Regions from separate parts of the Streptosporangium nanhuense genome, predicted to be linked through region 2. Evidence: riboswitches for the same ligand, from Rfam matches in the RefSeq annotation. Region 2 holds a riboswitch; the other holds the start of a gene.
What was found. Region 2 has a riboswitch for glycine ahead of gcvT (glycine cleavage system aminomethyltransferase GcvT). Riboswitches for the same ligand answer to the same signal wherever they lie in the genome.
Positions count from the first base shown of each region.

Region 1 (7,809 bases), on a different contig from region 2:
GCAGCCCGGCCACCAGTGTCTCCCACGCCTCGTCCTGCTTGACCGCCGACCCCGGCGCGCGGGCTCCGCGCATCCGGAACGGCTGGAGCACCCGCGCGACCGTGCCGCCGATCGCCGTCACGGCGTCCCGTACGGCCAGCAGGTCCGGGGCGTCCACTCCCCCGGCCGAGCCGTGGGTGAGCACCAGCAGGAAGCGCGGGGAGGCCACCTCGTCGATCTCCACCAGCGCCGGGCCGTGCGGGGTCGCGATCTCCATCGGCGGGACCGCGACCGCCGGGGGCCGGGCGCCCGGCGTGGACGCGCCGGCGAGAGGGGTGGACTTGGAGGTGGACACGGATCTCCTCCTATTGACTGATGTCCGGCGGGCGGCCGGAAGGAAGAATCGAGGTGTGCAGGACTATCAAGATATCCGCCAGGACATGCGTGCCACCGTCGAGGCCCGGCGCGACCTCGGCCCGGAGTACGAGACCGCCCTCATCGAGTCGTTCGTGTCGCGCCTGGACGCGACCATCGCCCACCGGGTGCATGCCGAGATGCAGGCCGCCGGGGCGCCGAAGGCCAAGCCGCGCAAGAACTCGAACAGCTCGATCCCGATCGCCCTCGGTTCGATGGGCATCGGGATCCCGCTGACCGCCATCGCCGCGGAGTCCTCCGGCACCGCCGGGCTGCTGCTGGCCTGGGGCGGGATCGTGGCGATCAACTTCGCCCACGCCCTGAGCCGCTGGCGCGAGCGCGGCTGACGCCCCCGGAGCCCCGCCCCCACCCGGGGCGGCCGGGAATCGGCGAGGTCCTCCGCGGGCCCGGCACCCACCGCGCCCTCGCGCGGGAGACGGCGCGCCGCGCGCCCCGGGTTCAGAGATCCCGGTCGAGGCGGAGGCGGACCTCGCCGGCGAGGTCCTCGTCGGCGCTGTCAAGGCCGTAGCGCCACACCCGCTCGGCGTCCTCGTCGCGTCCCCTGAGCGGGAGCGTGCGGGCCAGGAGCTCGATGGCCAGCGCGCCGGTCTCGACGTCGCCGCCCTCCTCGATCGCGCCGGAGAACTCCGCGCACGCCAGCTCCAGATGGGCGATGCCGAGCATCACCCGCAGTCTCGCCACCTCGACCGCGTCGGGCACCGCGAGCGCCTCCAGGAGCACCTGGGCGGCCTCGCCCGGCTCGCCCTCCTCCAGGAGTGCCTCCGCGAGCCGCTGGGCGGCACGAGGAGCGATCTCCGGGTCGGCGGTGGCCAGTGCGTCGCGCAGCGACCGCTCGGCCTCCTCCTCGCTCGTGGCGAGCCTGGCGAGGGCCATGTGCGCCGGCGGCACGTAGGCGGGGTGGCCGACGCCCAGCGCGGCCTGCCAGGCGGCGCGGGCCTGGTCGGCCAGCCCCTCCCGCTCGAAGCTCCCCGCGAGCAGGCAGGCGGCCTGGGCGGCGAACTCCGGATGCCCGGTGGCCAGCGCGGTGCGCGCGGCGGCGCGCGAGCCCGCGACGTCCCCGCTCTCCTCCAGCACCACCGCGAGACCCACCGCGGCCTGGGCCCGGTCGGGCTCGTCGGGATCGGCGGCCAGCTCGGCGAAGATCGCGGCGGCGCCGTCGAGATCCCCCGACTCGGCCAGTCTTCGCGCGGTGTCCAAGGGACGGGTGTCCACCTCAGGCATGCATGATCCTTCCGGATACGGAGACGCCCCGAGCCTAACGACTCGGGGCGCCCTCCGTCCCGTCGCATTCCCCGCGAATATCGAGGTTCGCGCGCTTTCCGCCCCCGTGAGGATCAGTCCTCGTACGCCTCCAGCGGGGGGCAGGAGCAGACCAGGTTGCGGTCGCCGTAGGCCTGGTCGATGCGGCGGACCGGCGACCAGTACTTGCCCTCGCGCACCGACGGCAGCGGGTAGGCCGCCTCGGTGCGGCCGTAGGGGTGGCTCCACTCGTCGGCGACGAGGCTGTCGGCCGTGTGCGGGGCGTTGCGCAGCGGGTTGTCGGTCTTGTCGTACGCCCCGGAGGCGACCTTCGCGATCTCCTCGCGGATCGCGATCATCGCCTCGCAGAACCGGTCGAGCTCGGCCAGGTCCTCGCTCTCGGTCGGCTCGATCATCAGCGTGCCGGCCACCGGGAAGGACATGGTCGGGGCGTGGAAGCCGTAGTCGATGAGGCGCTTGGCCACGTCGTCGACCGTCACGCCGGTCTCCTTGGTGATCTGGCGCAGGTCCACGATGCACTCGTGGGCGACGAGGCCGCCGCGGCCGGTGTAGAGGACCGGGTAGTGCGGGCTGAGCCTGCGGGCCAGGTAGTTGGCCGACAGGATGGCCTGCTCGGTGGCCGCCTTCAGGCCGTCGGCGCCCATCATCCGGATGTAGGCCCAGGAGATGGACAGGATGCCCGCGGAGCCGTACGGCGCGGCCGAGACCGGGCCCACCGCGGTCCCCTCACGCAGCGGGTGGCCGGGCAGGTAGTCGGCCAGGTGGGCGCGGACCGCGACCGGGCCGACGCCGGGGCCGCCGCCGCCGTGCGGGATGCAGAAGGTCTTGTGCAGGTTCAGGTGGGAGACGTCCGCCCCGAACTCGCCGGGCCTGGCCAGGCCGACCAGCGCGTTGAGGTTGGCGCCGTCGACGTAGACCTGGCCGCCGGCCTCGTGCACCAGCTCGCAGATCCGGACGATGGTCTCCTCGTACACGCCGTGCGTGGACGGGTAGGTCACCATGATCGCGGCAAGCTGCTCGCGGTGCTTGCCGATCTTCGCGACGAGGTCGTCGACGTCCACGTTGCCCTGGTCGTCACAGGCGACCACGGCCACCCGCATGCCCGCCATGACGGCGCTCGCGGCGTTGGTGCCGTGCGCGGACGAGGGGATCAGGCAGACGTCGCGGCCCGACTCGCCGCGCGCGGTGTGGTAGGCGCGGATCGCCAGGAGCCCGGCGAACTCGCCCTGGGAGCCGGCGTTCGGCTGGAGCGAGACGGCGTCGTAGCCGGTCACCTCGGCCAGCCAGTTCTCCAGCTGCCCGATCAGCTCGACGTAGCCCGCGGCCTGGTCCTCGGGCGCGTAGGGGTGCAGCCCGGCGAACTCCGGCCAGGTGATCGGCTCCATCTCGGTGGTCGCGTTGAGCTTCATGGTGCAGGAGCCCAGCGGGATCATCGACCGGTCGAGCGCGATGTCCTTGTCCTGGAGCCTGCGCAGGTAGCGCAGCATGGCCGTCTCGGAGCGGTGGCTGTGGAAGACCGGGTGGGTCAGGTAGTCGCTGACCCGGGCCAGCGCGGCGGGCAGCGCGTCGTGCGCGGCGGCGTCGAGGTCGGCCAGCACGGCGCCGCTGATCTCGAAGGCGGCCAGGACCTGCTCCAGGTGGAGGAGCTCGGTCCTCTCGTCGCAGGTGACGCCCACGTGGTCGGCGTCGACCAGGCGCAGGTTCACCCCGTTGTCGCGGGCCGCGGCGACGACCGCCTCGGCCCGGCCGGGCACCCTGGCGAGCACGGTGTCGAAGAAGGTGTCGTGCACCACCTCGACACCGCCCTGGCGCAGGCCCTCGGCGAGCACGACGGCGTGCCGGTGGGTGCGCCGGCCGATCCTGCGCAGGCCCTCGGGGCCGTGGTAGACGGCGTACATGCCGGCGATCACGGCGAGCAGCACCTGCGCGGTGCAGATGTTGCTGGTGGCCTTCTCGCGGCGGATGTGCTGCTCGCGGGTCTGCAGCGCGAGCCGGTAGGCGGGGCGCTGGTCGGCGTCCTGGGAGACGCCCACCAGGCGGCCCGGCAGCTGGCGCTGGAGGCCGTCGCGGACCGCCATGTAGGCGGCGTGCGGGCCGCCGAAGCCGAGGGGCACGCCGAAGCGCTGCGAGGAGCCGACCGCGATGTCGGCGCCGAGCTCGCCGGGCGCGGCCAGGACGGTGAGGGCCAGCAGGTCGGCGGCGGCGACCACCTGGGCGCCGCGCGCGTGGGCGGCGTCGGCGACGGCGCGGAAGTCGCGGATCCTGCCGCTGGCGCCGGGGTACTGCACGAGCACCCCGAAGCACTCGGGCAGCTCGGCGGTGAAGTCGCTCTCGACCAGCTCGATGCCGAGCGGCTCGGCGCGGGTGCGCAGCACAGCCTTGGTCTGCGGCAGCGCGTCGGCGTCCACCACGAACACCTTCGAGGGGCTGCGGCCCGCGCGGCGGGCCAGGGTCATCGCCTCGGCGGCGGCGGTGGCCTCGTCCAGCAGGGAGGCCCCGGCGACGTCGAGGGCGGTCAGGTCGGAGACGACGGTCTGGAAGTTGATCAGGGCTTCCAGACGGCCCTGGGAGATCTCCGGCTGGTAGGGCGTGTACGCGGTGTACCAGCCCGGGTTCTCCAGGAGGTTGCGACGGATGACGCCCGGGGTGATCGTGTCGTGGTACCCCAGGCCGATCATCGAGGTGAGCACGGTGTTGCGGCCGGCGAGGACGCGCAGCTCGGCGAGGGTCTCGGACTCCCCTGCCGCCGGGGGCAGGCTCAGCCGCCCGGAGGAGCGGATCGCCTCGGGTACGGCCACCGCGACCAGGTCGGCGACGGAGGCGAACCCGACCGCCTCCAGCATGCGGGCCTGGCCGGCGTCGTCCGGTCCTATGTGGCGGGTCGCGAAGGCGGGGGAGCCGAGTTCGCTGAGCGATGACAGGTCGGTCATTGGTGAAGCCTCCCGGGACGGGGTGGAGACCGGCGCTGGGCGCGGGCGTATGCCTGGTCTCCCCCTCTGTCATCACGACCGTCGTCGCGGGTCGTGACCTGAGAGCTTCACCTGCCCCTCATGGGGCGGCTTGCACCGTCGGTGAGTCGCGCCTGGCGAGCGCGCCTGCTTTCCAGAGTTGCCTCGTCCGTGCGGTACCGGGTGCCTGAGAGATTCCGGGGAGGTTGCTCCTTCGGCGCCCCGATCGCGGTCGGGGTCTCTCCCGCACAGGGTCAGTGGCAAGTCCGAGTTTACCCGGTTCGTCGTGCTCTGCGACGGCGGGCCAGCTCATCGGCCTGATGATCTCCTAAAGGGCCCTCGCTCGACTCCGCACGTTCGCCCGGCAGATCCGCGAGGGAGCCCTCCACCTCCTGCCACACCCGTCCCAGAGCTATCCCGAAGACTCCCTGACCGCCCTGGAGGAGGTCGATGACCTCGTCGGGCGAGGTGCACTCGTAGACGCTCACCCCGTCGCTCATCAGGGTGATCCCGGCCAGGTCGTTGACGCCCCTGTCGCGCAGGTGCTGCACGGCGATGCGGATCTGCTGGAGGGAGACGCCGGTGTCGAGGAGCCGCTTGACGACCTTGAGGACCAGGATGTCGCGAAAGCCGTAGAGCCGCTGGGAGCCGGAGCCGTGGGCGGCCCGGACGGTGGGCTCGACCAGGCCGGTGCGCGCCCAGTAGTCGAGCTGCCGGTAGGTGATGCCGGCCGCGGAACAGGCCGTGGGACCGCGGTAGCCGATGTCGGCGGGCACCTTCACCGGTTGCCCGTCGAACAGCAGACCCTCTTCACCCGCGCGCTGACGTGCCGACTGGCGCCGTTCCGGGTCATCCTGATCGGCGTTTCTACCCTCGCCGCTGCTGACCGCCACGCGGACCTCCGGCTTTCTCTCATCCCACGGCCTGATCTGGGGGTTTACGCACGACCGCGGGTTTCACTTGCACCGTAGGACTGGGGCCAAGTCCAGTCAACGACCCCACTCGGCGCGTCGTGAAGCGTAAATGCACCGAAATTCCTACCCCGCGCGGCCGAAGTCCTCGGGCGTGATCGTGTCAAGGAACTCCCTGAACTTCTCCACCTCGTCCTCCTGGTCGTCGGGGATGATCACCCCGGCCTCCCGGACCACGTCCTCACTCGCGAAGATACGTGCGCCGGTGCGAAGTGCCAAGGCGATCGAGTCCGAGGGACGCGCGCTCACCTCGACCCCGTTGGAGAACACGAGATCCGCGAAGAAGATGCCGTCGCGCAGGGCGACGATGTTGACCGTGCTCAGCCGGACTCCCAGCCCTTCGAGCACGTCGCGGAACAGGTCATGGGTGAGCGGCCGGGGTGGTGGTTCCTCGGCCTGGGCCATGGCTATCGCCGTGGCCTCCGTCATGCCGATCCAGATAGGTAGGTAACGCTCCCCATGCGTCTCTTTCAGCAAGACGATCGGCTGGTTGGAGGGCATCTCAACTCGAACGCCCACGACCTCCATCTGCAACACGGGCTGCTCCGTCTTCGCTGGATTCCGACCGGTTTGTTCAACGTAACACTCGTGGGGGTACGAGTGCCTGGTCAGGTTCTCACCGGCCCAGGGCCCCACGAACGCCGGAACGCAGCAGAGAGGCGTGCAATTCCAGCAACAGGCCGGAGATCTCCCTCGCCGTCTCGTCGGCCTGGTCGATGGCGCCGGGCCCGCGGCGGCGCAGGAGCGGGGCGACGGCCTGCTCGACCAGCCCGGCCTCGCGCTCCGCGGCGGCCTTGACGGCCCTCAGGTGGCGGGCCCGCAGGCCGAAGGCGGCCAGGGCCCCGACGCTGCGGGCCACCGCCAGCGCCTCGGCGTCGTAGTAGCGGGCCACGGCGGCCAGCAGGCCGTAGTCCTCCAGCTCGGCGAGGGTCTCCTCGTCGAGCTCGGCGGCGGCGAGCAGCTCCTCGCGGGTGAGCCTGACCTCGGGGGGAGCGTCGTCGGGGACGGCGCGCGGCCGGGCGGCCGGACGCTCCTCGCGGTCGGCCGCCTCCAGATGGTCCTTGATCACGCGTAGCGGCAGGTAGCGGTCACGCTGCTCGCTGAGGATGTAACGGAGCCGCTCGACGTCGGCGTAGGTGAACTTGCGGTAGCCGGAGGGACTGCGCTCCGGCTCGATCAACCCCTCGCCCTCCAGGAAACGAATCTTGGAGATGCTGACGTCGGGGAACTCGCCCTGCAGGAGAGCGAGCACCTCCCCGATGCTCATGTGCGCACGAGCGGCCTGCGAGCTCATCATCCTCCAGCGGCGCCGCGGGTGAGGAAGACGAGGCGGAACTTGCCGATCTGCACCTCGTCCCCGCCGTACAGCGGGACCTCCTCGATGCGCTCGCGGTTCACGTACGTGCCGTTCAGGCTGCCGACGTCGCGGACGGTGAACACCCCGCCGCCGCGCCGGTAGAACTCCACGTGGCGGCGCGAGACCGTGATGTCGTCGAGGAAGATGTCGCTCTCGGGGTGACGGCCCACGGTGGTGAGGTCGCTGTCGAGCAGGAACCGGCTGCCGGCGTTGGGGCCGCGCATCGCGACCAGCAGCGCTGTGCCCGGGGGCAACTGCTCGACGGCCTGCCGTTCGGCGAGAAGCGTCTCACCTGTCTCCGCCTCGTAGGCCTCGATCCCGGAGAGGGAGATCGTCGATGTGCTGTCTCCGGGGGTCTCGGCTTTGGTAAGCGGCGACCCGCATCGTGAACAGAAACGGGCATCCTCAGGATTGGCATGACCGCACTGCGTGCAGTAGACGCTCGGCATCGATCGGCTCGGCCTCCTACCGCGAAGACGCGGCAACGGTGCTCAGTGATGCGCGCCTCGCTTCTTCGCTTCTCAAGTGTTTTCTCGGACTGCGAATGCCGCAACCTACAGTGATGAGGGGCGAAGGTCAAGGTTGACGCTGAACCGCGGGTACGGTCGGTGACAAAGTTACAGTGGGGCACTGTCCCCGGTCCATGGCGCCGCGCTGTGTTTGTGGCAACCGCTCGGCCCGGAGCCCCCGCCCGGGCCCCGTTCCCGCGCCTTCGCGCACCCGGCCGGGGCCCGTCAGCCGCCCGCCGCCTCCTCGACCACCCGCGCCCAGTGCTCGATCAGGGTCTGCGCGGAGTCGACGTCGAACCCCTCGGCCCACAGGTGGGTGACCGCCTCCGTCGGGTCGGGCAGCACCAGGG
Region 1 is NZ_JCADBG010000022.1:30,004-37,812, reverse strand. It holds gene AC5L38_RS33670 (alpha/beta hydrolase family protein) at 1-256, opposite strand, end outside; gene AC5L38_RS33665 (hypothetical protein) at 420-740, shown strand; gene AC5L38_RS33660 (hypothetical protein) at 853-1,635, opposite strand; gene gcvP (aminomethyl-transferring glycine dehydrogenase) at 1,749-4,604, opposite strand; glycine riboswitch at 4,787-4,879, opposite strand; gene AC5L38_RS33650 (MerR family transcriptional regulator) at 4,895-5,515, opposite strand; gene AC5L38_RS33645 (bifunctional nuclease family protein) at 5,660-6,130, opposite strand; gene ftsR (transcriptional regulator FtsR) at 6,210-6,860, opposite strand; gene AC5L38_RS33635 (double zinc ribbon and FHA domain-containing protein) at 6,887-7,399, opposite strand; gene AC5L38_RS33630 (sugar phosphate nucleotidyltransferase) at 7,685-7,809, opposite strand, start outside.
Region 1: another riboswitch for glycine. It lies ahead of gcvP (aminomethyl-transferring glycine dehydrogenase); the one in region 2 lies ahead of gcvT (glycine cleavage system aminomethyltransferase GcvT).

Region 2 (7,809 bases):
CGGCGATCAGCGGCAGCCCGATCGTGCGGGTGACGGTCGCCGCGGCCAGCAGCGCTCCCGCCAGCGCCGCGACCCACGCCGCGGGGCGTCGCCGCCACAGCAGCAGCGTGACCGCCAGCACCGCCAGGAACTGGAAGAGCAGGTCCGCCATGACGAGGTGTTCGAGCTGGAGCTGGTAGGCGTCCAGCAGCACCGGCAGCGTGGCGAGCGTCGCGCCCCACCCCGGCAACCCGCCCAGCCTGCGCAGCAGCAGGTAGACGCAGACGGCCACGACCAGCCCGAGCAGGTGCTGCACCGCGACCACCGCGGGGATGCTGGCCAGCGGCTTGAGGACCCACAGGAACAGCGCGTAGCCCGCGGGACGGGACTCCAGGGGGCGGGGGGCGAGCCCCGCGTTCAGGTAGACGAAGGAGTCGGCCCAGAACCACAGGGCGGGCCGGTAGCCGAGCATGGCGAGAACCCGCAGGCCGCCGCCCGCCAGCAGGGCGGTCATGAAGAGCCAGTGCGACCTGACGAAGCGGAGCGCCCGCAGGGGGCGGGAGGGTCTCACGGGGCGCTGGGAGCGACGGGAACGGCTTGCCGGGTGCGTTCCCGTTACCACCGCGACCTCCCGAGTCCCGCGCACATGGCCACCCAGCATAGGCGTGGGATCAGAGGGTCTTGCACGTGATGCGAAATTTGATAGGGATCGAGTTGTATGTTCCCAGGAACCTCCGGCTCCGCTCCCGCGCCGCCCCGCTCAGGGGTCCTTTCGCGCGTGGACTCCCGCGAGGTCTGTGGCACCGCGCGCCGGGAGCTCCTGCGGCTCGCCGCTCCAGAGGTCCAGGCGTCTCGTGCCGGGGGCTCCTGCGGCTCGCCGCTCCAGAGACCCCGGGACTCCCGGCGGCCGGGAATCCCCGCCCGGCCCCCGGGCCCCGGCACGGTCGCCGAGGGTTCGCTCAGCACTCGATGACGTTCACCGCGAGCCCTCCACGGCTGGTCTCCTTGTACTTGTCGAGCATGTCGCGGCCGGTGTCGCGCATCGTCTTGATGGCCTTGTCCAGCGAGACGAAGTGGCGGCCGTCGCCGCGCATCGCGATCCTGGCGGCGGCGATGGCCTTGATCGAGGCGACCGCGTTGCGCTCGATGCACGGGATCTGCACCAGGCCGCCGATCGGGTCGCAGGTCAGCCCCAGGTTGTGCTCGATGCCGATCTCGGCGGCGTTCTCGACCTGCTCGGGGGTGCCGCCCATCACCTCGGTGAGCCCGGCGGCGGCCATCGAGCAGGCCGAGCCGACCTCGCCCTGGCAGCCGACCTCGGCGCCGGAGATGGAGGCGTTCTCCTTGAACAGCACGCCGATCGCCCCCGCGGTCAGCAGGAAGCGGATCACGCCCTCGTCGTCGGAGTCCTTGGTGAAGCGGTCGTAGTAGGTGAGCACGGCCGGGATGATGCCCGCGGCGCCGTTGGTGGGCGCGGTGACGATGCGGCCTCCGGCGGCGTTCTCCTCGTTGACCGCGAGGGCGAACAGCGAGACCCAGTCCATCGTCTGCAGCGAGTCCTTCTCCGGCGACTCGCTCCGCAGCTGCCGGTGGAGCTGGTGGGCGCGGCGGCGGACCTTCAGGCCGCCGGGCAGCACGCCCTCCTTGCCGATGCCGCGCCGCACGCACTCGCTCATGACCCGCCACAGCACGAGCAGCTGTTCGCGGATCTCGGCCTCGGTGCGGCCGAACGCCCGCTCGTTCTCCAGCATCAGCCCGGAGATCGACAGCCCGGTCTCCTCGCACTGGGCGAGCAGCTCCGCGGCCGTGGTGAAGGGGTGGGGCAGGACGGTGTCGTCGGCCTTGATCCGGTCGGCGCCCGTGGCGTTCTCGTCGACGACGAAGCCGCCGCCCACCGAGTAGTAGACCTTCTCGCGGATCGTCTCGCCGGACTCGGACAGCGCGGTGAAGCGCATGCCGTTGGGGTGGCCGGGCAGCGAGATCTTGCGTTCGAAGACGAGGTCCTCGCCGATGACGAAGGGGATCTCGCGGGAGCCGTACAGGGACAGGGTGCCGGACTCGCGCATGGCGGCGAGCCGCTCGTCGACCGTGTCGACGTCGACCAGCTCGGGCTTCTCGCCCGACAGGCCGAGCAGCACGGCCTTGTCGCTGCCGTGGCCCTTGCCGGTCAGGCCCAGCGAGCCGTACAGGACGGCGCTCACCCGGGCGGTCTTCTCCAGCAGCCCGTCCTGGTGGAGGCCGCGGGCGAACTTGTGGGCGGCGGCCATCGGGCCGCCGGTGTGCGAGCTGGACGGGCCGATTCCGATCTTGAAGAGATCGAAGACGCTGATCGTCATCTGAATCCTTCCAGCGTGGACGGCCACGCGCGCCCGGGGACGCGCGCGGCCGTGACGCGAGGGGGGAGAGGCTTAGGACTCACCCGAGGTGAGCGCGGCGTACTCCTCCGGCGACAGCAGGTCGTCGGCGGAGCCCTCAAGGCGTACGCGGAACAGCCAGCCGTCGCCGTAGGAGTCACCGTTGACCAGCGAGGGGTCGTCCACGACGGCCTGGTTGACCTCGACGATCTCACCGGAGACCGGCGCGAAGATGTCGCTCACCGACTTGGTCGACTCGACCTCGCCGACCGCGTCACCGGCGGTGATCGTCGAACCGACCTCGGGGAGGATCTGCACGAAGACCACGTCGCCCAGCGCCTCGGCGGCGTAGGCGGTGATGCCGACGGTGAGGGTCAGGCCGTCATCGATGCCGGAGATCCACTCGTGTTCCTTGGTGTAGTGCAGGTCCTCGGGAATGCTGCTCATTTTTTCCTCCTGTAGAAAGGCAGTGCGACGACCTCGACCGGCTCGTGGCTGCCCCTGATGTCCACGGCCAGTCCTGACGACAGGCCGTTGTCCACGTAGGCCATGGCGATGGGCTTACCCAGGGACTGGGAGGGCGCTCCGCTGGTGACCTCGCCGACGACCGTGCCGTCACCGGCGACCACCACCGGATACCCGTGCCGGGGCACCCTGCGGCCGGTCGCGATCAGACCGACCAGGCGGCGGGACGGCGGGACGTCCTCGCGTGATTCGAGGGCGGCCCGGCCGACGAAGTCGCCCGGCTTGTCAAACCTCACCACACGGCCCAGCCCGGCGTCGAACGGGGTCAGGGCGGCCGACAGCTCGTTGCCGTACAGCGGCATCCCGGCCTCCAGCCGGAGGGTGTCGCGGGCGGACAGGCCCGCGGGGATCAGGCCGTGCGGCGCGCCCGCCTCGGTGAGGGCGGCCCAGACCGGCTCCGCGTCCCCGGCCGCGACGAACAGCTCGAAGCCGTCCTCGCCGGTGTATCCGGTACGGGCGACGAGGGCCTCGCGGCCCGCGACGACGGCGGGCAGGCCGGCGTAGTACTTGAGCCCGTCGAGGTCGGCGTCGGTGAGCGAGCCCAGGATCTCCGCGGAGCGCGGGCCCTGGATCGCGACCAGCGCGTACTGCTCGGAGCGGTCGTCCACCGCGGCGTCGAAGCCCTTGGCGCGGCCGGTCAGCTCGGCGGCCACCCGCGGGTAGTTGGAGGCGTTGGCGACGACCATGAACTCGGCGGGGGCGAGGCGGTAGACGATCAGGTCGTCCAGCACGCCGCCCTCGGCGTCGACGATCATCGTGTAGCGGGCGCGGCCGGGCTCCAGCGCGGAGAGGTGCCCGACCAGCGCGTAGTCGAGGGCCTCGGCCGCCTGCGGCCCGGTCACGAAGATCTCGCCCATGTGGGAGAGGTCGAACAGGCCGGCCGCCTGGCGGACCGCGTTGTGCTCGGCGGACTCGCTGCCGTAGCGGAGCGGCATCAGCCAGCCCGCGAAGTCAGTCAGCGTCGCGCCGAGGGACTCGTGCACGCCGCGCAGCGGCGTAGGTCGGGACATGTGCGCACCTCAGACAAGGGACAGATGAGAGCATCCTCCCCCTCTGTCGTGGGTGCCTGAGAGTTTCATCCGGGTTTTACCGGACTTTCACCTTCGGCGAGGTCGTGGGACCTGCTTTCCAGAGGCACCTACCCGCACGGTCCTTTGCCTTGAGAGGTTCGCGGGGAGGGCTTGCTCCTTCAGGGGTCCTGGCCTGGGTGTCAGGACGCTCTCCCGCACGGGATTCATCGGTGTCACCGGCCAGCCTAACCGCCCGCACCGGCCGAGCGAAATCCCCCGCTTCATCGGGGAGGTCGTGCCCGGCCTGCGGGTCCTCCGCCCACGAGGCCCGGGGTGCCCCGGGGCGGCGGGGGCGGAGTCAGGGGGCGGCGTGCCGGACCAGCGCCTCGAACAGGGCCGACTCGTCGTCGGTCTCGGGATGCCACTGGACGGCGACGGCGAAGGGGTGGTCGTCCACCTCCACGGCCTCGATCGCGCCGTCCTCGGCGTGGGCGGTCACGGTCAGGCCCCCGGCGAGCCGGTCGAGGGCCTGGTGGTGGTAGTGGGCCACGTCCACGGTCTCGGCCTCGAAGATCTTCGAGATCCGGCTGCCGGGGGCGAGCCACACCGGCATCCTGCCGTAGCGGCCGGGGGCCGGGGCGTGTCCCGGGTGGCCGACCACGTCGGGCAGGTGCTGGTGGAGGGTGCCGCCCAGCGCGACGTTCAGGACCTGCATGCCCCGGCAGACGCCCAGGAAGGGCAGGCCCCGCTCCAGCGCCGCCCGGACCAGCCCCAGCTCCGCGTCGTCGCGGAACGGCCGGACGTAGCCGGTCCGCTCGTGCGCCTCCTGGCCGTACCGTTCCGGGCCGACGTCCCCACCACCGGCCAGGATCAGCCCGTCCAGGCGCTCCACCAGGGGCGCGGGGTCACCCGCCGGGGGCAGGATCACCGGCTGCCCGCCCGCGCGGGCCACGTGCTCGACGTAGTCGTAGGGCAGGAGGGCGGTGGTCGTCTCCCAGACGGTGAAGCGCGCGGGCTCGACGTAGCAGGTGATGCCGATGACGGGACGGGACATGATCTCCTGTTTCGCCGTGCTTCCACCGATGTCCTGGCGCGGTGTGCCCGTCCCGGTGCTTCTCCCGCACGTTACCGGCCGCGGTGAGCCGACACGCCGCCGGGGGACGGGCGGACACCGTTGCCTCGCACCCGTCCGAGGACGCCCTCTCATGGTGTGCTCCTCAAGGGGCCCAGGGCGTCCAGGCCCCCTTGAGCAGGATCAGGGCGGCGCCCGACATGCGCCTGTCCACGGCGGCCTCCTGCTGTGGAGGTCGAGGCGGAATCGACTTAACCGGCTAAGCGTGGTGAAGACACGGCCGCTATGACAACGATGTCAACGGCACGTCGACCATGTGGCCCTTCTTCGGCGCGCGGTCGTCACCCACGGCTCACGCCGTCGGGTCGGCGCCGAGGGGGAAGGTCGTCAGGGGATCGGGACGGTGCGTAGTAAAGTACGCAGCGGAAACACGTCGGATAACCGGTTCAGGTGGGGGTCTCGTGAAGCGACCGACGATCGCCGACATCGCTCGTCGCGCGGGGGTGTCCAAGGTCGCGGTCTCCTACGCGCTGAACGACCGCCCCGGCGTGTCCGAGGCGAGAAGGAACACCATCAAGGCCATCGCCAGGGAGATCGGCTGGCAGCCCAACAGCGCCGCGCGCGCGCTCAACGGGGCGCGGGCCCGCGCCGTCGGCCTGACCGTGTGCCGCCCGGCGCGGGTGCTGGGGATGGAGCCGTTCTTCATGGAGCTGATCAGCGGCATCGAGAGCGAGCTGTCGGCCCGCTCCTACGCCCTGCTCCTTCAGGTGGTGGCCGACCACCGGCAGGAGGCGGAGGTCTACCGCAGGTGGTGGGGTGAGGGCCGCGTCGACGGCGTCATCCTGGTCGACCTGCACTTCGACGACACGCGCATCCCCGAGATCGAGGGTCTGGACCTGCCGGCCGTGGTGATCGGCCATCCGTCGGAGACCGGTTCGCTCGCCCCCGTCTGGTCCGACGACGGCGCGGCCATGCGGGAGACGGTGGAGTATCTCGCCGCGCTCGGCCACCGCAGGATCGCCAGGGTCGCCGGGCTGCCCGCGCTGGTGCACACCGTCCTGCGCGACCGGGCCTTCACCGCCGCGTGCGACGAGCTCGGCCTGGACGGTCACTCCATCGTGCACACGGACTACACCGGCGAGGAGGGCGCGCGGGCCACGCGGCGGCTGGTCAGCGCCGCGAACCGGCCGACGGCGATCGTCTACGACAACGACATCATGGCCGTCGCCGGGCTCTCGGTCGCGCAGGAGATGCGGCTGGAGGTGCCCGCGGACCTGTCCCTCGTGGCCTGGGACGACTCGCCCCTCTCCCAGGTGGTGCGACCGGCACTGACCGCCCTGGGCCGGGACATCCCCCACTACGGGGCGCAGGCCGCGCGGAGCCTGCTGGCGCTGATCGCCGGCGAGCACGTCACCGGCGTCCAGACCGAGACGGCCAGGCTCACCCCGCGAGGCAGCACGGGCGCGCCGGGCCACCGGTGACGGACGCCCGGAGCGGTGCGACGTGCGCCGCGCCCGTGCCCGGACGCCCGTCACCCGCGTTCAGAACGGCGTGACGTAGGCGCCGGAGATGCCGCCGTCCACCAGGAACTCCGAGCCGGTGATGAAGCTGGCGTCGTCGGAGGCGAGGAACGCCACCGCGGCGGCGATCTCGGACGCCTCGGCGAAGCGGCCCACCGGGATGTGCACCAGGCGGCGCTGCGCCCGCTCGGGGTCCTTGGCGAACAGCTCCTGCAGCAGCGGCGTGTTCACCGGCCCCGGGCACAGCGCGTTCACCCGGATGCCCTCGCGGGCGAACTGCACGCCCAGCTCGCGCGACATGGCCAGCACCCCGCCCTTGGAGGCGGTGTAGGAGATCTGGCTGGTCGCCGAGCCCATCACGGCCACGAACGACGCGGTGTTGATGATCGACCCCTTGCCCTGCCGCCGCATGTACGGGATGGCGTGCTTGCAGCACAGGTAGACCGAGGTGAGGTTGACCTCCTGGACCCGGCGCCAGGCGTCGATGCCGGTCTCCAGGATCGAGTCGTCGTCCGGCGGCGAGATGCCCGCGTTGTTGAACGCGATGTCCACGCTGCCGTAGGTGTCGAACGCGGCCCGGAACGCGCGGGCGACGTCGTCCTCGCTGGTCACGTCGGCCCGCACGAACAGCCCGCCGACCTCGTCGGCGGCCGCCGGACCGGTCGTCTCGTCCAGGTCCACGCACACGACGCGGGCGCCCTCCTCGGCGAACCGGCGCGCGGTGGCCAGGCCGATCCCGCTTCCGGCGCCGGTGATGACGGCGACCCGGTCCTGCAAACGCAGCATCGCTACTACTCCTCGGAAATGAAGACGTTCTTGATCTCGGTGAACGCTGACAGGGCGTCGGGCCCCAGCTCGCGGCCCAGGCCCGACTGCTTGAAACCGCCGAACGGGGTCCAGTAGCGGACGCTCGAATGCGAGTTGACGCTGAGGTTGCCCGCCTCGACCGCCCTGGCCACCCGCAGCGCCCGGCCGACGTCGCGGGTCCAGATCGACCCGCTCAGGCCGTACGGGGTGTCGTTGGCGATGCGCACGGCGTCCGCCTCGTCGTCGAACGGCACCACCGACACCACCGGTCCGAAGATCTCCTCGGTGAACGCCCGGTCGTCCGCCGAGCCGGGCGTCAGGACCGTCGGCGGGAACCAGAACCCCGGACCCGGCGGGCACTCGCCCTGGAGGTGGGGCGGCTCGGTGACGAAGGAGGCGACCCGCTCGCGGTGCTCGGCGCTGATCAGCGGGCCCATCTCGGTGGCCTCGTCGCGGGGGTCGCCGACCCTGACGCCCAGCACCGCCTCCCCGAACCGCGCCAGGAACTCCTCGTGGACCGAGCGCTCGACCAGGATCCGGGA
Region 2 is NZ_JCADBG010000012.1:137,063-144,871, reverse strand. It holds gene AC5L38_RS23355 (hypothetical protein) at 1-550, opposite strand, end outside; gene AC5L38_RS23350 (L-serine ammonia-lyase) at 939-2,315, opposite strand; gene gcvH (glycine cleavage system protein GcvH) at 2,388-2,780, opposite strand; gene gcvT (glycine cleavage system aminomethyltransferase GcvT) at 2,777-3,868, opposite strand; glycine riboswitch at 3,909-3,993, opposite strand; glycine riboswitch at 3,996-4,094, opposite strand; gene AC5L38_RS23335 (gamma-glutamyl-gamma-aminobutyrate hydrolase family protein) at 4,227-4,922, opposite strand; gene AC5L38_RS23330 (LacI family DNA-binding transcriptional regulator) at 5,402-6,421, shown strand; gene AC5L38_RS23325 (3-oxoacyl-ACP reductase) at 6,482-7,246, opposite strand; gene AC5L38_RS23320 (aldehyde dehydrogenase family protein) at 7,252-7,809, opposite strand, start outside.